DNA from 3 places in the Priestia sp. 3CA3 genome. Region 1 is predicted to be linked to each of the others. Evidence: riboswitches for the same ligand, from Rfam matches in the RefSeq annotation. Region 1 holds a riboswitch; each other region holds the start of a gene.
What was found. Region 1 has a riboswitch for cyclic di-AMP ahead of kdpF (K(+)-transporting ATPase subunit F). Riboswitches for the same ligand answer to the same signal wherever they lie in the genome.
Positions count from the first base shown of each region.

Region 2: linked by a shared signal. The riboswitch ahead of AC1VNJ_RS04335 (dicarboxylate/amino acid:cation symporter) and the one ahead of kdpF (K(+)-transporting ATPase subunit F) in region 1 are both predicted to bind cyclic di-AMP.
Region 3: linked by a shared signal. The riboswitch ahead of AC1VNJ_RS22780 (potassium channel family protein) and the one ahead of kdpF (K(+)-transporting ATPase subunit F) in region 1 are both predicted to bind cyclic di-AMP.

Region 1 covers NZ_JBXENJ010000002.1:295,010-301,530, forward strand. Annotated here, with positions in the region: gene kdpB (potassium-transporting ATPase subunit KdpB) at 1-2,048, opposite strand, end outside; gene kdpA (potassium-transporting ATPase subunit KdpA) at 2,070-3,731, opposite strand; gene kdpF (K(+)-transporting ATPase subunit F) at 3,756-3,842, opposite strand; cyclic di-AMP (ydaO/yuaA leader) riboswitch at 4,134-4,274, opposite strand; gene AC1VNJ_RS06345 (hypothetical protein) at 4,290-4,427, opposite strand; cyclic di-AMP (ydaO/yuaA leader) riboswitch at 4,500-4,642, opposite strand; gene AC1VNJ_RS06350 (undecaprenyldiphospho-muramoylpentapeptide beta-N-acetylglucosaminyltransferase) at 4,801-5,868, opposite strand; gene AC1VNJ_RS06355 (CHY zinc finger protein) at 6,046-6,381, shown strand; gene AC1VNJ_RS06360 (ArsR/SmtB family transcription factor) at 6,401-6,521, opposite strand, start outside.
Region 2 covers NZ_JBXENJ010000001.1:849,106-855,626, forward strand. Annotated here, with positions in the region: gene AC1VNJ_RS04325 (ATP-binding protein) at 1-1,398, shown strand, start outside; gene AC1VNJ_RS04330 (NAD(P)/FAD-dependent oxidoreductase) at 1,616-3,085, shown strand; cyclic di-AMP (ydaO/yuaA leader) riboswitch at 3,689-3,843, shown strand; gene AC1VNJ_RS04335 (dicarboxylate/amino acid:cation symporter) at 4,024-5,259, shown strand; gene AC1VNJ_RS04340 (aspartate aminotransferase family protein) at 5,368-6,521, shown strand, end outside.
Region 3 covers NZ_JBXENJ010000010.1:117,239-123,759, reverse strand. Annotated here, with positions in the region: gene AC1VNJ_RS22805 (response regulator transcription factor) at 1-171, opposite strand, end outside; gene AC1VNJ_RS22800 (S1C family serine protease) at 394-1,668, shown strand; gene AC1VNJ_RS22795 (peptidyl-prolyl cis-trans isomerase) at 1,665-2,567, shown strand; gene AC1VNJ_RS22790 (Lrp/AsnC family transcriptional regulator) at 2,856-3,311, opposite strand; gene AC1VNJ_RS22785 (carboxymuconolactone decarboxylase family protein) at 3,432-3,890, shown strand; cyclic di-AMP (ydaO/yuaA leader) riboswitch at 4,006-4,150, shown strand; gene AC1VNJ_RS22780 (potassium channel family protein) at 4,275-4,934, shown strand; gene AC1VNJ_RS22775 (TrkH family potassium uptake protein) at 4,938-6,257, shown strand.

The DNA of each region.
Region 1 (6,521 bases):
ATCGCTTTAATCCCAATGAATGGAACTAATACCCCACCTAATCCGTAAATGAACAAATTTTTTCGCAGCAGGGCGTTAGAACTCATCGGCTTATAGGCAATTCCCTTCATGGCTAAGGGAATTAACAGCGGGATAATGACCGCATTAAAAATAAGCGCTGACAATACAGCAGATAGAGGTGAATTCAGCTTCATTACGTTAAGAGCCTCCATTTGCGGAATCGCCAAGGTAAACATCGCTGGAATAATCGCGAAATACTTAGCAATATCGTTTGCGATGCTGAATGTAGTTAAGGCACCCCTTGTCATTAATAGCTGTTTTCCAATTGAAACGACTTCAATAATTTTAGTAGGGTCAGAATCTAAATCCACCATATTTGCTGCTTCTTTAGCAGCTGAAGTTCCGCTGTTCATCGCTAGACCAACGTCAGCTTGAGCAAGTGCAGGGGCATCGTTTGTCCCGTCACCTGTCATCGCAACTAGCTTGCCTTGCTGCTGTTCGTATTTAATAACTTGAATCTTGTCTTCTGGCTTGCATTCCGCAATAAATTCATCTACTCCCGCTTCTTTTGCAATGGTTGCTGCGGTTAACGGATTATCTCCTGTACACATGACTGTTTTAATACCCATTTTACGAAGTTCATCAAAGCGTTCTTTCATTCCTGGTTTTACCGTGTCTTTTAAATAAATCAAACCGTAAATTTTATTATCCGCGGCGACGGCAAGCGGCGTGCCACCAGCTCCTGCAATTTCGTTTGCTTTTTGCTGTAAATCAGAGGGAACCTTTCCGCCATTTGACTCTACCCATGCCGTGACGGCGTCCACTGCCCCTTTTCGTACAGACACATTCTGTAAGTCAATGCCGCTCATTCGCGTTTCAGCTTTAAATTCAACAAACGTTCCTTCGGTTTTTCTAAGATCTTCTACTCCCATGCGATTTTGAATAAAATCAACAACTGAGCGCCCTTCTGGTGTTTCATCATAAAGCGAAGAAACAAATGCCCATTTATAAAGTTCACGTTCGTCTATGCCTTCTACAGTCGTTAACTGATGAGCCATTCGGTTTCCAAACGTAATGGTACCGGTTTTATCTAAAATAATTGTGTTGATGTCACCAGCTGCTTCTACTGCTTTTCCTGACATGGCAATCACGTTAAACTGCGTTACTCGGTCCATCCCAGCAATTCCAATGGCCGATAATAAGCCTCCAATTGTTGTCGGAATGAGACAGACGAGCAGTGAAATTAAAATAGCCGTGTCGAGCTGAAAGTGCAGGTAGTTTGTGAAAACAGGAAGCGTCACAACAACTAGTAAAAAAATAATCGTCAAACTTGTCAAAACCGTGTTTAGCGCAATTTCATTTGGCGTTTTTTGACGCTCTGCTCCTTCAACAAGCGAAATCATTTTATCTAAAAACGATTCACCTTGCTCACACGTAATTTTAATTGTAATTTCATCGCTGACAACTCTTGTACCTCCAGTTACAGAGTTAAAATCCCCGCCTGCTTCTTTCATAACAGGTGCCGATTCACCCGTAATAGCCGATTCATCAACAGACGCCAGTCCTTTAATGATTTCTCCATCTCCAGGAATCATTTCGCCTTGTGAAACGACGACGATGTCTCCTTTTTTTAGTTGCGATGCCGGAACTTGTATCATTTGCCCGTTTTGAAGCTGATTAGCTGTAATATCGCCTTTAGATTGCTTTAATGAGTTTGCCTGTGCTTTTCCTCGACCTTCTGCTAATGCTTCTGCAAAATTAGCAAAAACAATGGTGAAAAATAACACGAGAGATACGGCAACATTAAACCCTGTGCTTACTGTACTTTCTCCGAAAAGGTCCGGAACAACGGCTAAAAAAAGCGTAATTATAAACCCGATTTCTACTACGAACATGATAGGGTTTTTTATCATCGTTCTTGGGCTGAGCTTGATAAAAGCCTGCTTTACTGATTGAATAAAAATCGATGAAGCTTGTGTATCTACAGAACCTTGAATATGACTGTTGCGATCCAATTCAATATTATTTGCAAAATTCCGTTTATTCATTATGATCCTCCGCTTTCTTGATTACAGTGTTAAATACTCAGCAACCGGCCCAAGCACAAGCACTGGGAAAAACGTAAGTGCTCCTACAATAACGGTAGTTCCAATTAAAATGCCGCTAAATAAAGACGTATCCGTTTTAAATGTTCCAGGTGTTTCGGGAACAAGCTGTTTGGATGCTAGTGAGCTCGATACCGCCAGCATTGTAATTAGTCCGAAGTAGCGTCCAATATACATAACAATTCCCGTAGAAATGTTCCAAAACGGCGTTGCATCACCGAGTCCTTCAAAGCCGGATCCATTGTTTGCTGCTGACGACGTAAATTCATACAGTGCCTGACTTAACCCGTGAAAGCCTGGATTTGATATACCTTCCATTCCTAAATGAGTGGTAAGTGCTACAGCTGTTCCTCCTAAAATTAGCAGCGGTTGCAAAATAAGCGTCACGGCGATTAGCTTCATTTCTTTTCCTTCAATTTTTTTACCTACGTATTCTGGTGTTCTTCCAACCATTAAACCTGATAAAAATACGGCGATAATGACGTACATCATGACATTCATAAATCCTGCTCCGACACCGCCAAATACGGTATTTAACATCATATTTCCAAGCGTTAACAACCCGGTAAGAGGCGTAAGAGTATCGTGCATGGTGTTGACTGCACCTGTTTCACTTGCTGTCGTCACGATGGCGTAAAGCGTCGACATGCCGACACCAAAACGGACTTCTTTCCCTTCCATATAACCGTTCGCTTCATTTAAATGAAAAGCATCAAGTCTTGGATTGCCGCCCCACTCTGTTACGAACGCTGTACTTAAAATAACGATAAACAGCATACTCATCGCTACAAATAAGATGCGGCCTTGCTTACGCTGTCCGATCATTTTTCCGTATGTGAAAGGAAGTGCTGTTGGCAATAACAGCATAAGGACGATTTGTAATACATTGCTCAACGCGTTAGGATTTTCAAATGGATGAGCTGAATTGACACCAAAAAATCCCCCTCCGTTGTTTCCTAGCTCTTTAATTGAAAGAAAAGAAGCAACTGGTCCCCTTGCTATTTGCTGTGTTGCCCCTTCTATTGTATGGGCAGTAACCGTTCCGCTTAACGTTTGAGGGACACCTAAAAACATAAATAAAATGCCTGTTATAAAAGCGATAGGAAGTAAAATACGCGTAATTGACTTTACAAAATCAACAAAAAAGTTTCCCATTTCTTTCCCTGCCAGCCCACGAATAAAAGCGATTGCTACTGCAAGTGCCGTTGCTGGTGCAGCAAACATCATAAATACAATGGCGGCCATCTGCGAGAAATAGGACAAACCTGATTCGCCGCTGTAGTGCTGCAAGTTCGTATTTGTCATAAAACTAATGGCCGTGTTAAAAGCAAGTGCCGGATCCATTCCTTTGATGTGGCTTGGGTTAAACGGCAGTACCTCTTGAAACCGGAAGATAAGGTACACCACAAAAATCATAAACGTATTCGCCAAAACAAGAGCAAATGCATATTGCTTCCACGTCTGATTAAGCCCTTTAATTCCTGCTGCTTTAAACATCACCGTTTCTATCTTTCCTATCAAGCTAGTGTTTTTATCGTTTGAAAACACATTCGCTATATAAATACCTACGGGCTTTGCAATAAGCGCTACAAAAACAAGCAGCAGCGCAACTGATAGTAGAAAAATCCCCACTTTTTATTCCTCCGCTTATTAAAATTGTTCTGGATTTAACAGTACATATACTAAATAAATTAAAACGAGAACTGAAATACCTAACAAAATGAACGACACGTTCACTTCTCCTCTCTTTCATCTACTACATGAGACGACCAGCAAATAATTCCGTACATAGCAGCTGTTAATATGACAAGCGTTCCAAGCATGATCATATCCAAGTTGCTCCCTCCTAACTGTTTCCTAACAAAAATGATAGCTTCTAAGTTTAGTGACGGTTTCTTTTCATAAAGCATCACGTCCAAAAAAGCTAACCGTGAGACGTGCTGCTGATTTTTCCCACTAAAAAACCGCAGAAGAGAGTTCTCTTCCGCGGTTTAATGCACGACAAATAAGCCGTGATTCACACGAATTTTTTACTCCCAAAACGCTTACGGAGTTAGCTGTCGGATTCGGGTTATGGAAGTAACCCTACTCAGTTAAGAGATTCACCCCTAGTACATACGTACAAAATATTGGGTCCCCCGCTCATAATTGATTAAGCGTATCTTTGTTATTTAATTTTTAGACTTAATAATAGTTTTTACTGCTGCGTTTAAAACTTTGATTAGCTAACGTAGACAAATAGCGGTTTGCTAGATCAAAAGATTGCTGATCGCACATGGCCCGATATTCAATCATTTGAATCATTTGCTTAGATAAATGCATCCTGACGCTCCTTTCACCTATATTTTGAAAGGAGCGTACTATCCGCTGTTATAGAAAACGACCACGATTACACCATCCTCTCTCTTAACGCTTACGAAGTTAGCTGACGGGTTCGGGTCAAGAAAGTAACCCTACTCAATTAAGAGATTCACCCCTGATAATTGGGTCCTCCGCTCTTTCCTTCTCTTTCAGAAAAGACTCAGCGTTTCACAGTGGAACGTTTCATGAGAGTAATCTTACTCCTGTTAAAATTTACTGTCAACAACATTTTTTGAAATTTTAAAAGCTTTATTTTTCTATATTTATTCATTATTTTAAAATAATAATTTCAGAAGAAAAAAGCGTTCTTATCGAGGAGATAAGAACGCTTTTTTTAGCTCATTTTCTCAATTTCATTTACAAGAATTGAAATGGCATCCGTTTTTGTTGCTTCACGCATTGTACGCTTCATCGTACTTGCCTGCTGCTGAAGCTCATTTACTTCACGCAAAAACAGTTCTTTTGTTAACTGCTCTTCTTCTACAACCATACAGTAGCCTTTTTTCTTAAAGGATTGTGCATTTAAAATTTGATCTCCGCGACTCTGTGCTTTTGATAAAGGAATAATCATCATCGGTTTATGAAGAGCTAAAAACTCAAAAATGGCATTGGATCCGCCGCGTGTAATCACATAATCAGTTGCCGCTAGAACATCAGGAAGCTGTTCGTTTACGTATTCTAACTGACGGTATCCTGACTCTTTTTCAAGGCTTGTATCAATATTGCCTTTTCCGCAAAGGTGTACAATTTGGAATTTCTTTTGCAGTTCAGGCAAAGACTCTCGAACGATTTCATTAATACGGCGTGCTCCTAAACTTCCGCCCATAATCGTTAAAATGGGGCGCTTATCATAAAAGCGTAGCCAGCTTTCCCCGTTCGCTGCGCTTCCGCTAAATAGCTCTTTTCGAATAGGTGAACCAACAACCTGCACTTTTTCTTTTGGAAAGTAGTTTGCGGCTTCATCAAAAGAAGTAAAAATTTTAGTGGCAAATTTCTGCGCAATTTTATTTGCCAGTCCCGGTGTTAAATCACTTTCATGAATGAACACGGGAATGTTTAAAGATTTAGCAGCCATTACAACAGGAACTGTGACAAAACCGCCTTTTGAAAAAACAAGAGAAGGCTTTAGTTTTTTCAGTACGCGACGCGCATCGCCAACCCCTTTTGCTACTCGAAATACATCTTTTACATTTTCCATATCTACGTATCGACGCAGCTTCCCGCTTGAAATCGCATGATATGGAACGTTTAATTTTGTAATTAATTCTTTCTCAATACCATTGTGAGAACCGACATAATGGATATCCCATTTTTCACTGTCTAATTCTTTCATAATGGCAATGTTTGGCGTTACGTGCCCCGCTGTTCCGCCTCCGGTAAAAACGATAACTTGCTTACTCATTTTTTCTTCCTCTCTTTACTTCACTTAATCGATCTGTTTTGACATCAATTTTTATCTGATCTTTTTAGCATGCAATCTGACATGTAAAACGATGGTTTTATTATAGCATTTTTCTTTTTACATATGTATGATAAGGCGTATAAAAGCATGCTATACTTTTCATAAGGAGTGATGATAATGAACAAATCTGTACCTGCAGTAAAAGGTGACACAGTGGATTCCGAAACGCGCTGTACGCACTATCATACGGATAAAGATATTATTGCAATAAAATTTTATTGCTGTCATACATATTATCCATGCTATCAATGTCATAACGCACATGCGGATCACGACATTAAAAGATGGCCAAAATCTATGTTTAATGAAAAAGCTATTCTTTGCGGAGTATGTAAACATGAGCTCTCAATTAATGAATACTTAACCTGTAACTCGACTTGCCCTCACTGTCGTTCTTCTTTTAATCCTGGATGCAGCCTGCATGGACACATTTATTTTGAACAAAAAAGCTGAACAAAACATCGTTCAGCTTTTAAAATAATTGCTCATCTATATTTATAATGGAAGGAAGCAGACCTGGGAACAGTTCCTCAAGTTCTTCTAAACGCAAGGAATAATAGTGCTGCGTACCTTCTATACGTAGTTTGATAATT
Region 2 (6,521 bases), on a different contig from region 1:
GAAAAGGAAAAAGTATTTCAACAGCTATTTTCAATGTCATTTACACCAATGCTCGTAATGAATATGGATGGCGATATTCAAATTTTAAATGAAGCTTGCTGCCACCTTTTTAGAACGACGGAGGAACGGCTTCTTTCCTGTAATGTATTTGAAGAGCCAAATCGCTTTTTTATTGAAAAGCATGAAGTGGAACCGTTAAGAAAGCAAGAGGAAGAAGTTGTTTTACTTAAGAAAAAAGTAGATCAGCAGTTTCCGATGCATATCCATATTCAGCGCACGGAAGGGGATATTCCGCTCTTAGTTGTTCAGTGGAAAGAGTTTTCCTCAAGTATTGAAAAGCAAGAGGAAGTCATTCGGAAAATGAAGCAATATAAGCAGTTTGTCCAGCAAAGTCAAGATGCATTTATTGTAACGAGAGAAGGCAGAATTCAATATTTGAATCCCGCTGGTGTTAAACTTCTTGGCGGCGAGAAAAAAGAAGAGTATATCGGGCGTCCTTGGCTTCATTTTATTCATCCCGAACATTTAGAAATTGTAAAAGAACGAATGGTTCAGCTGATGAATGGAATGTCCGTGAGGCCGCGTGTTGATGTGAAACTATTGACTAAAAAAGGGGTCGTCATTATTGAATCTTCGGCAACCAAAATTAAGTTTGAAGGACAGGATGCCATTCAGTATATTATTCGCGACGTAACGGATCGAAAAAAATATGATGAAATGGCAAGCAAATCTGAAAAGCTTACAATGGTGAGCAAGCTAGCGGCAGGAGTAGCACATGAAATCCGTAATCCAATGACGGCGATTAAAGGGTTTATTCAGCTGCTAAAAGCATCGAAACAGTATAATGAAGAATACAATGATATTATGCTTGAAGAATTGAATCGCGTCGAATCCATTATTCAAGAATTTTTAACACTGGCCAAGCCTAAAATTGAAAATTCATACCATCCGAAAAGTCTCAATCAAATCATACGTCACGTGACATTATTATTAGATACACACGCCAATTATAAAAATTGTCGTATTATTAATGAGATTAGTGATGAGATTACAATCTTTTGTGAAGAAAATGCGCTTAAACAAGTTTTTATTAATTTAATTCAAAATGCGCTTGAGTCAATGAGCAAAGGTACAGTTAAAGTTACCGTTGAGAAAAGAAATGAATACGGCATGGTCATTATCGAGGATGAAGGATGTGGAATTGATGAGCAATCTTTAGCTCGGCTAGGTGAACCATTTTATTCCACCAAACAAACAGGAACAGGGCTAGGATTAATGATTAGCTACCGAATAATCGAACAGCATCAAGGGCATATTTCATTTGCGAGTAAAGTAGGAGTAGGAACAAAAGTAGAAATTGCTCTTCCGTATATTAAAGAACCAGTGAACATTTCGTAGCGCTTGCTATTCGTTCGCTGGTTTTTATTTGGTTAAAATAAAAACGAATGTTTTTTTATTTTTTTATTTTAATGTTCGTGTATATTGTTGACTAAATGGTTTGTTTTTGATATATTATCAAATGGCTAGAAAATAACCGAATGATAATAAAAAAAGAAAATTCGGTCAATAACTTTTATCTTTTACCCAAAGAAAAAAGATGATGGGAGAATGTACAATGAACTCAAATTATGATGTTATTGTGGTAGGGGCAGGACCCGCTGGGATTTTTACTTGCTATGAGCTAACGTTAAAATTACCGGAAGCAACTATTTTATTAATCGATAAAGGACACGATATCTATCGACGTAATTGTCCGATTCTTCAGAAAAAAATTGAAAAATGTCCGCCTGCGGTTGGCAAAAAAGAGTTTGCTGGCTGTTTGCCTGCTTGTTCTATCACAAATGGTTTCGGTGGAGCCGGCGCATATTCAGATGGAAAATTTAATATCACAAGTGAATTTGGAGGCTGGATGACGGATTATCTGTCTGAATCACAGGTGGTAGATTTAATTAAATACGTGGATGAAATTAATTTAAAACACGGAGCAACCGATACGATTACGGATCCGTTAACTGATAAAGTTCGTGAAATTGAAAAACGCGGATACGCAGCAGGATTAAAGCTATTGCGTGCCCAAGTGCGTCATTTAGGAACAGAGCAAAATTTAGAAATTTTAAAAAGCATTTATGAATATTTAAAAGAAAAAATTGATATGCAGTATAAAACGGAAGTAGCCGATTTAATAACAGAAAAAGAAGATGGTCAGCATATCGTGCGCGGTATTGAATTGAAAAATGGTGAAAGAATTACGGCTGATAAAGTGGTGGTTTCACCAGGTCGAGACGGCTCGAAGTGGATGAGCGACTTACTAAAAAAACGTCGTTTGAAAATGATTAACAATCAAGTGGACATCGGCGTTCGAGTAGAAACATCCAACGTTGTTATGGAAGAAATCAACAAGCACTTGTACGAAGGGAAATTCATTTACAATACGTCCGTAGGTACAAGAGTTAGAACGTTTTGCAGCAATCCTTCAGGACATGTGGTAGTAGAGAATCATTCAGGTATTATGTTAGCAAATGGACACGCATACAAAGATCCGAAGCTTGGAAGTCAAAATACGAACTTTGCGCTGCTTGTTTCTCATAAATTTTCGGATCCATTTGATCAGCCGAACGAATATGCGCACGAAGTATCAAGATTAGCTAATATGCTGTCAAACGGGGGCTTAGTTGTTCAAAAGTATGGAGATATTTTAAAGGGCCGCCGTTCAACAGCGAATCGAATTAAAGAAGGCTTTTTAGAACCAACGTTAAAAGAAGCTGTACCGGGTGACTTAGGCTTAGTGCTTCCTTACAATACGATGAAAAGCTTAATTGAAATGACAGAAGCACTGGATCATGTAACGCCTGGGTTAGCATCTGAACATACGCTGTTTTACGGTGTGGAAGCGAAATTTTACTCAGCCCGTCCGAAGTTAAATGATAAGTTTGAAACTGAAATTTCCGGTTTATACGTGGGAGGAGACGGAGCTGGTATTACGCGAGGACTCGCGCAGGCAAGTGCGTGCGGTGTGTGGGTAGCGCGTGACATTGTTGAAAAATTAAAGAATCGCAAAGCAAGTTCTGAACCTGTTACTGTATAAAAAAAGAGGCCGTCACGGCCTCTTTTTTTATATGTGTTAAATAACGAGAGGGAATAAGTAAAAAGTAAAGAACTTGTACCGTTCCAACTCCGATAGTTTTATATGATAATTACCCGCTCCTTTTTTAAAAGATAGTAGGAAATCTATACTTCTATCTTGAGCAGAATTAAGTAGAATAAAGGGAATTGATAATGTCGATTTCTTCGCATCAATAAAGTCAGTGAAATTTTAAGGAGTGTATATCAAGCAGTACAAGGATAAAATCAACAGTTGGAAAGAGTTATTTTTTTGATAAGTAAAATATTTATGGAAGCAGTAAAGTACATGGATGTCAGAATAATTATACATATTTATGAATGATATTAATGAGAAGAAAGTTCACTTTATAAACTATTTTTTGAATTAATTTTTTATTCATTAGATTGTAAGTCTTGTTAAATAGGTGTTTTTAGTTTATTGAAATATGATGTAAATATTTTAAAATATAACAATTCTCAACTTTTTACGATAAAATCATGCATTATTTTTGAATAAAAACTTGACAGAAACATATAAAATGAATTTTAATTAAAGTAACAATTATTATCATGCAAAAATATTAAAGAAAATTATTTGCTTAATCTCTTTTGTTTTATAAGAGAACGGAGGACCCATATTTGTGCGTAATGTACTTGGGGTGAATCTTGAATGAATCAAGTAGGGTAACTCACATACCCGAATCCGACAGCTAACTCCGTAAGCATTCAGTGAGGGAATAACAGGTCTATGAAACCATGATATTCTCATGGTTTTTTGTATAGCTAAAAATATTCCTAAACTATTAATCTGAAAATTTTTAATATATTGTATATTTTGAGTGTTATCGCCCTCAATGCATGGTAAAATAAGTATGGTAGTTAGAATCATTCTAATATAATTTATTTACGGGAGGTAAATCTATGAAGCTATCGACAAAGATTATTATCGCGCTAATTGCTGGTGCTATTGTAGGAGTGTTAATCAATGCTTTTGCTCCAAGTGCTTTTGCTCCGCTGGACAAGTACTTGTTTACACCGCTTGGCCAAATTTTCTTAAGCTTAATTAAAATGCTTGTTGTACCAATTGTGTTTTTCTCTATCACGTTAGGTGTAGCAGGTTTAGGAGATCCTAAAAAATTAGGAAGAATCGGGGCAAAAACAGTTTCCTACTTCCTAGTGACAACAACCGTTGCAATTATTATCGGTTTAATTTTAGCGTATGCAATTAAACCGGGTACATTTGGATCTTTTGATACACAAAACGCTTCTTTTGAAGCTGAAAAAGCACCACCTGTTGGAGAGACATTCTTAAATATGATTCCAGTCAATCCAATTCAAGCGATGGCTGAAGGGAATATGCTTCAACTTATCGTTTTCTCTATCTTTATCGGTTTTGGTATCACGATGCTTGGAAGTAAAACAAAAGGACTTTACAATTTACTTGAGCAAGGAAATGAATTGATGATGTACCTTGTGAATCTAGTGATGAAGTTTGCTCCGTACGGAACATTTGGGCTTCTTGCAACCGCGGTTGGAAGTCAAGGCTGGCAGGCAATTAAAGCGATGGGGCTATACATGATTGTAGTCGTGCTCGCGCTGTTCATCCATTCAATCGTAACATATGGGGGATCAGTCGCTCTTATGGCCAGACGTAACCCTATTGAATTTTTTAAGGGGTTTGCTCCTGCGATGACAGTTGGATTCAGTACATCAAGCAGTAATGCAACGCTTCCGATTTCAATGAATGTGGCGCAAAAAAATCTTCGTGTCCCCGAGTCTATCAGCAGTTTTGTTCAGCCATTAGGTGCAACTATTAACATGGATGGAACGGCAATTATGCAAGGTGTAGCGACTATTTTTATTGCGCAAGTATACGGGGTTGATCTGTCGTTGGGCGCTCTTGTGACGGTTGTGTTGACAGCGGTGCTTGCTAGTATTGGTACAGCAGGCGTGCCGGGAGTTGGTCTTATTATGCTAGCGATGGTACTGAGTTCGGTTGGCCTGCCTGTAGCAGGTATCGGATTAATTATCGGAATTGATCGCTTGCTTGATATGCTTCGTACGTCTGTAAATATTACAGGAGACGCTGCGTGTGCCGTTATTGTGGCTGAGTCAGAAGCAAAGCGTATCGATAAATCTGTAACGCAATCAGCTTAATATGTGTAAAAGCTCTAGCTATATGCTAGGGCTTTTTTTATTGGCAAGAAACTCTTCTTTTCAGCATACAGTTTAATAAGAGTGTGTGTTTGAAAGGAGAGTGCGGAAATGAATAAAACCCATGTGATAAAGCCGCTGCTCGACGACGACTACCCAGTTATTTCATATGGAAAAGGAATTTATTTGTACGACCAAGATGGAAAAAAGTACATAGATGCTTCGTCAGGGGCAGTTACAGCAAGTATCGGACACGGCGTAAAAGAAATTATTGATGCGATGACGGATCAGGCACAGAAAGTTGCGTTTGTATATCGGTCGCAGTTTACAAGCGATCCGACGGAAGCCTTAGCTAAGAAACTATGTGAATTAAGCAGCAATCATTTCCAGTGGAGCTTTTTTGTTAACAGCGGGACAGAAGCGACTGAAACGGCTATGAAAACAGCCATTCAGCATTTTCAAGAGCAAGGAAAGCCAACCAAAACAAAGGTTTTGTCACGCTGGATGAGCTATCACGGTATTACAATAGGAGCGCTGTCTATGTCAGGGCACGTTGGAAGACGAAAACGTTTCTCGTCTTTGCTTGAAGATTATCCTTCGGTTTCACCTCCTTATTGCTATCGATGTCCGTTTCATCAAACCTATCCATCCTGTAATCTTGCTTGTGCACACGAATTGGAAACAGTTATCAAACGAACCGGCCCTGAACATATTGCTGCTTTTATTACAGAGCCCATTGTAGGAGCTGCCGGAGCAGCTCTCACACCTCCACCCGGTTATTATGAAGTGATAAGAGAAATTTGTGATAAATATGATGTGTTATGGATAGCCGATGAAGTCATGACTGGAGTTGGGCGTACAGGCGTGATGTTTGCATATGAGCACTGGGGAGCTAAACCAGACATCATGACGCTTGGAAAAGGAGTGGGAGCAGGATATACACCGATAGCCGTTACGTTAGCTAGCAGCAAAACGATTGAACCTATCATGAACGGATCCAAATTAATTATGAGCGGCCATACGCTAAGCGCTAATCCGCTGTCAGCCGCTGTAGGGCTAGCTGTCTTAGCCTATATTGAAAAGAACGATCTTGTTCAACAAGTAGCGCTGAAAGGAGACTATTTAGTAAAAAAATTGAAGGAGCTTCAACTTCTTTACCCTACCATTGGTGATATTCGTGGCAAAGGCTTACTAGTTGGTCTTGAGCTTGTACAAAATCCAAAAACGAAGGAGCCTTTTTCATCCTCCGAAAATATGACGGCGCG
Region 3 (6,521 bases), on a different contig from region 1:
ATCAGGCAGCATAATATCTAAAATCCACAGGTGCGGAGGAGTTGCAATCATTTCTTTTGCGTCCGTGCCGTTAAAAAATGAGCGAACGTCCCAGCCTTCTTTTTGAAGGTAAAGGGTTAAAACTTCGTTTAAATTTTGTTCATCCTCTACTAAATATAGTGTAAAGCTCAAATTTGACACCTTCCTCTGAATATATGAAAATTAAGGTAAATAAAGCATATTGCGCCATCTATGCGCGTTTCTTTAAAGGTTTATGTACCCGCTATTATACTACGTGTTTGCTGTCATAAAGAAATTTTTCACAATTTCACATATTGTTTTGATACTTATCCCAAACTTTTATTTTATAGTATAGATAACATAAAATTTGCTACGTTAAAAGGAGTGATTTTCATGGATCCACGTGATTATGAAAGAGAGGAAGAACGAAAAGAAGAATATGAAAACCGCCAGCGGCGCTATGATCAGTATCAGCCTGCGTCATCATCACAGCCTCCAAAAAGACGCTTATTTCCAGTGATCGCATCTTCCATCGCGGGAGCAGTGCTAGGGGGAGGAATTGTGCTATACGGCGCTCCGCAGCTAGGGTTAATGGATTCAGCGGATACGCAAACAGCGAATCAAACAACGCAGACTCAAACGGCAACAACAACGAGCACAACGCCTCGAACAGTAAGCACAACCGTGAATCAGTCAGATCTTGTTTCAGTTGTAAATAAAGTATCAGCTGCTGTTGTAGGCGTGAACAATATTCAACAGCAAACAAATCCATTTTCTGGAGATACCCAAACGCAAGAAGCAGGAACGGGTTCCGGTGTTATTTTCAAAAAAGAAAATGGAAAAGCCTACGTTGTGACTAATAACCACGTTATTGACGGCGCAAGCGAAGTAGAAGTGTCACTTTCAAACGGACAAAAAGAAAAAGCTAAAATTGTCGGAGCTGACGCGCTAACGGATTTAGCGGTGCTTGAAATGTCCGACAAAAATGTTGAACAAGTGGCGAAGTTCGGAAAATCATCAGATTTAGTGGCGGGTGAAACGGTTCTTGCAATCGGAAACCCTCTTGGTGAACAATTTTCTCGTACGGTCACACAAGGTATCGTGAGCGCAGCAAAACGCTCTGTCCCTATTTCAGAGAATTGGAACGTAGATGCAATTCAAACGGATGCGGCGATTAATCCAGGAAACAGCGGCGGTGCCTTGATCAATTCTTCCGGTGAAGTAGTTGGTATCAACAGTATGAAAATTTCAGAAGACAATGTAGAAGGAATCGGCTTTGCTCTTCCAAGTGATGAAGTGCAGCCAACAATTGAACAGCTGATGAAAAACGGAAAAATAACGCGTCCATATATGGGGGTAGGTCTTCAAGATGTAGGTCAGCTTTCAGCTGCAACAAAACAAGATCAGCTAGGCCTAACAAGCGATACGTCTGAAGGAGTTGTCGTAACGACGGTTGAACCATTCTCTTCTGCTTCTGATGCTGGTTTACAATCAAAAGACGTGATTGTTGCCATCGATGGAAATGAAGTCAAAACATCCAGTGATTTACGTCAATATCTATACACAAAACGCAAAGTAGGAGACACGGTAAAATTAGACGTGTACCGAAATGGAAAAAAACAAACTATTTCTCTGAAGCTTTCAGAGCAGCAGGATAACAATGGATGAGTTCAGCACCGTTAAAGCTGCTGCTAGCAGTATTAACAGCGTTCGGATTTTTAACAGGCTGCGGAGGGAAGCATTCAAACACGATGTTTCCTTCTGTAGAAATTAGTCAGCTATCTTCTGCTAAAGAAGTGGCAGCGTATGAAGGAGGAAAGGTGACAGGAGCTGAATTCAATCGTTTTTTAGCAGTTGAAGGGTTCTTAAATCCCGATGCTCCGCTAAATGATACAAGCTACCGCAAAGAGTTGTTGCGGCAGCTTGTCATGCAAAAAATCTTAATTTCGCATCTAAAGACAAGTGACAGGGTACAGAAAAAAGTCGAGGATATGTGGAAACAAATCAAACGTTCATATGACGAAGATACAAGAAAACAAGGCTATGAAGTCTTGCACATTCGTTCTAGCGATGTAACTAAACAGCTAATAAATCAGTTTAAATTAGAAGAATATTTCCGTAAACAAATTACGTCTGATGAACTAGACGCTTACTATACACGTATTGAGAATGATGTAACGCGCGTATCTTTTTCGCAGCTAACTTTTACAACTTTACATGATGCTGAGACCGTTGCGGCTGAGCTGCAAAAAGGAACATCGCTTCAAGACGTTCAAAAAAAATATGCTGATGTCCAGACCATCAGCAAAATAGAGAATGATGATAATCTAAAGCTTTCGAATCTATCTCCCTCTTTTATAGATGTTTTAAAAAAACAGCACATCGGAGAGTGTAGTAAGCCCATTAAAATGGGTAAAGTCTATTATATTCTTATTTTAAAACAAAAAGATAAAAAAACGGAATCAGAAGTCAAAGAAGAAATGATGAAAGAACTTGTTTTGAATCATATCAACCGGTATATCCAGGATCAACTGCCAAGGTTTCACGTGACTTTCAACCTTAGGTAGTTCCCTTTTATATAGATTGATTGTTTTCAAAAAACAAGCAGGTAAAAGAGCTTTCTATTAATAGAGAGCTCTTTTACATTTTTAAGTAGACAGAAATGTCGGTACCTGATAGAATGAAGTTGTAAAACTTTCATTATTCGGAAAATTTATACCCTCCAGCTTTGGAGGGTTATTTTTTATGCTTTTGGACGAATAAAAGAGGCTAGGACAGAAGTAGTTTAGTGGAAAGAAGATCCGAACGATGAATCGTTCGGATCTTTTCGTTAGTACGGTGAACGTATGTTTCAATCACTTTTCATCTTTTAAATGACTCAATAATGCAGAAGACATCTCCACGTGAGAAAGGGCGATGTGTGAAATCGTTTTGGCATAAGGTGTAATTTCGTTAATAAATTGCTCGAGTACGTGCAGGTGAGGAAGCTGAAGCTTTGTAATGAAGCAAGCCTGTCCGGCAATGCGTTCACAGAATAAAGCATAGGGATACTGAGAAATAAATCGTTTAAAACGCTCGTGCTCTCCGTTTTTCATGGTTACTTCAATAAAACACGAGACGGGCAACTGCAGCTTTTCATAATCAATATCGATTGTATATCCTTTTATAATACCAAAGCTCTCTAGCTGTCTTACTCGCTCTGCCACTGAAGGAGGAGACAGGTTAATTTGTTTTCCTAGCTCTCTTAAGGAAAGACGGCTGTTTTGCTGCAGTGCCTGCAAAATCGATAAATCAATTTCATCAATTTTCAATTGAAAACCTTCTTTCATATTAATGTTTCATTTGATTAGTAACAGCAGATAATATGTTTTATTTGTTATCTGAAATCTCCATTTTTCTTACTATAATAATTAAAAAGGAGTGAGTAAAAAATGGCAAGAGTTTTGTTAACAAACGAAGAGGGAACAAATTTTGAAAAAGCACTGAATTTAATTCCAGATGTAAAAAGGTTGTATGATGAGCTATACGACAAGCTTTGGAACAGTGATATAGTAAAAAGAGAGACTAAGGAAAAAATCAGGCTTTATCTAGCAGGTGTTAACGGCTGTGAGACGTGTATGAGCATGTCATATGTAGGCGATAAGACGCTTAATCAAAAAGTGTTAAGAGAAAAAGAGCTGGAAGAAAAAGATCGACTGCTGTTTCGATTTATAGATGTATACCGAGTGCGTCCAAGGGATTTGACGGATGCTGATATGGATCAATTAAAGAAATTTTACAGTGATACGCAGCTATTAGAGCTTTTGGCCGTTATTAATTTGTTTGATCAATTTCACAAACTGATTGTCAGTTTAGATTTATATGATTTTTGCAGTTTGCAGCGCAAGTGATGTCTTCCCTAAAAATATCTTGACAGACAAAATCCACAGGAGTAAGATAGCTTTCGTGAAGTGAAACGTATCATGAATCGAATCGATTATTCTAAAAAATAGATCATAGACATTTGAATAAAAATCGCTTAATCCATTACGGAGCGGAGGACCCATTATTTACGCACATATTGTGCTCCGGGGTGAATCCTTAAAAAGGTAGGGTTACTCTTAAAACCCGAACCCGACAGCTAACTTCGCAAGCGTTTTGAGGGGGAAGAGTGTGAAAAAACACAGGAGCCTTCCTGTGTTTTTTTGCGCTTTTTTTAAGAAAAACATGTAATTTTTTAGAAAAAGTATAAGCTAAGAGAACACACAGCAGTTGAAGAAAGGAATAAATACATTATGAAAAAACAGTTTGCTGTATTGGGATTAGGTCGTTTTGGAGGCAGTTTGGTTGAAGAGTTTGCTAATTTGGATGTGGATGTGCTCGCTATTGACCGCAATCAGGAGGTAGTAAAGAAATATAGCAACTCAGCTACATATGTCGTGCAAGCGAACGCAATTGATGAAGCTAGCTTAAAAGGGCTAGGCATTCGTAACGTTGATCATGCTCTTATTTCGTTTGGAGACGATATTGAAGCAAGCGTGCTTGCAACGATGCTTTTAAAAGATATGGGCGTTAAGCAAGTATGGGTAAAAGCGGTGAATATGTATCATCAAAAAGTGCTGGAGAAAATAGGAGCGGACAAAGTCATTCATCCTGAGCGCGATATTGCGAAGCGGATTGCTCATCACGTGGTGTCAGAAAAGATCATTGATTACATTGAACTGTCAAAGGATTATAGTATTGTCGAAATTGTCGCTTCTAAAAAGCTTCATAATAAAACGCTGTTTGATTTGAACATTCGTGCCAAGTACGGCTGCAATATTATCGGCTTTCAGCGAAAAGACGGGGAAATGGTGATTTCGCCTACCGCGCATGAAATAATTGAACAAGGAGATATGCTGATTGTTATCGGACATAATCGCGATTTGAACCGTTTTGAAGAAGAAGGAGTTTAACTCATGAAAAAACAAATCATTAAACTAACTCCTCCGCAGCTGCTTGTTTCCATTTTTGGCGGAGGAATTATTATTGGTGCTCTTCTATTGATGATGCCTTTTTCTACTACTGAGCCAATCCGGTGGGTAGACGCCCTTTTTACATCTACTTCCGCTATGACAGTGACCGGCTTAGCCGTCGTAGATACAGGTACGCGTTTTACCGTCATCGGTCAAACGATTATTATGCTGTTAATTCAAATAGGCGGTCTCGGCATTATGTCATTTGCCGTGCTGATTTTTATGATGCTAGGTAAAAAAATTGGATTTAAAGAGCGTATGCTCGTTCAGCAGGCATTAAATCAGACGAGCGTCGGTGGAGTTGTGCTGCTAGTTAAAAGGTTGTTCATCTTTTCATTTTTAATTGAGTTTGTTGCACTGCTCTTTTTAGCGATACGCTGGGTTCCGGAATTCGGATGGTCTAAGGGGCTGTTCTTTAGCTTGTTTCATTCGATTTCGGCTTTTAATAACGCAGGGTTCGGACTGCTGTCTGATAACTTAGTTCAGTATGTAGGAGATCCTATTATTAACATCACGATTTCTTTTCTCTTTATTATTGGTGGGTTAGGGTTTACCGTCCTTGCTGATATGTGGGTGAAAAAATCGTATAAAAAACTAACGCTGCATTCAAAAATTATGATTATCAGCACGTTCGCCATTAACGTGATTGCCATGCTTTTTATTTTTTTCTTAGAGTACGGCAATTCGCATACGCTCGGAAATTTATCATTAGGAGACAAAGTATGGGCTTCTTATTTTCAAGCGGTAACAACAAGAACCGCTGGCTTTAATACAATTGATTTAGCTCATTTGCATGACGCAACGGTGTTTTTAATGGTTTTATTGATGTTCATTGGTGCAGGGAGTGCGTCAACAGGAGGGGGTATCAAACTCACGACGTTTGTGGTGATTGTCTTTTCTGTATGGGCATTTTTACGAAGCAGGGAAGATATTGTGCTGCTAAAGAGACGACTTCTTCCTCTTCATGTGTTTAAGGCACTAGCCATTACGATGATTTCAATTATGTTTGTGTTTGGGGCCATCTTCCTGTTAAATATTTCGGAAAACCTGCCGTTTGTAAAAATTATGTTTGAAGTTGTTTCTGCGTTTGGAACAGTAGGTTTATCGATGGGAGCGACTCCTGAACTTTCGTACTTTGGACGCGTGATTATTATCTTTATCATGTTTTTAGGAAAAGTGGGGCCATTAACGCTTGCGTTTTCATTATCTAAGCAAAAGCGTGAAGCCGTTCGCTATCCAAACGAAGATATAATGCTAGGATAGAAAAATCGCCTTCGATGAGGCGATTTTTTTATATTATTTATACGTTCAAGACATATAAGAGGTTACGCACAAAACAGTTGCGATGAATAAAAAGAAGGCAAAAACAAGAACAATGGGCAATTTGGAATGTCGGCGCATTAAAGCCCCTCCTTTTTTATAGTAAAAAAATCTCTTACTATATATAACGAAAGAAACAAAAATATGATTCACTTTTTTTGGCGAAATTTGAAGGTTTTTCTCATTGGAAAAATCCGCACCCCTGTC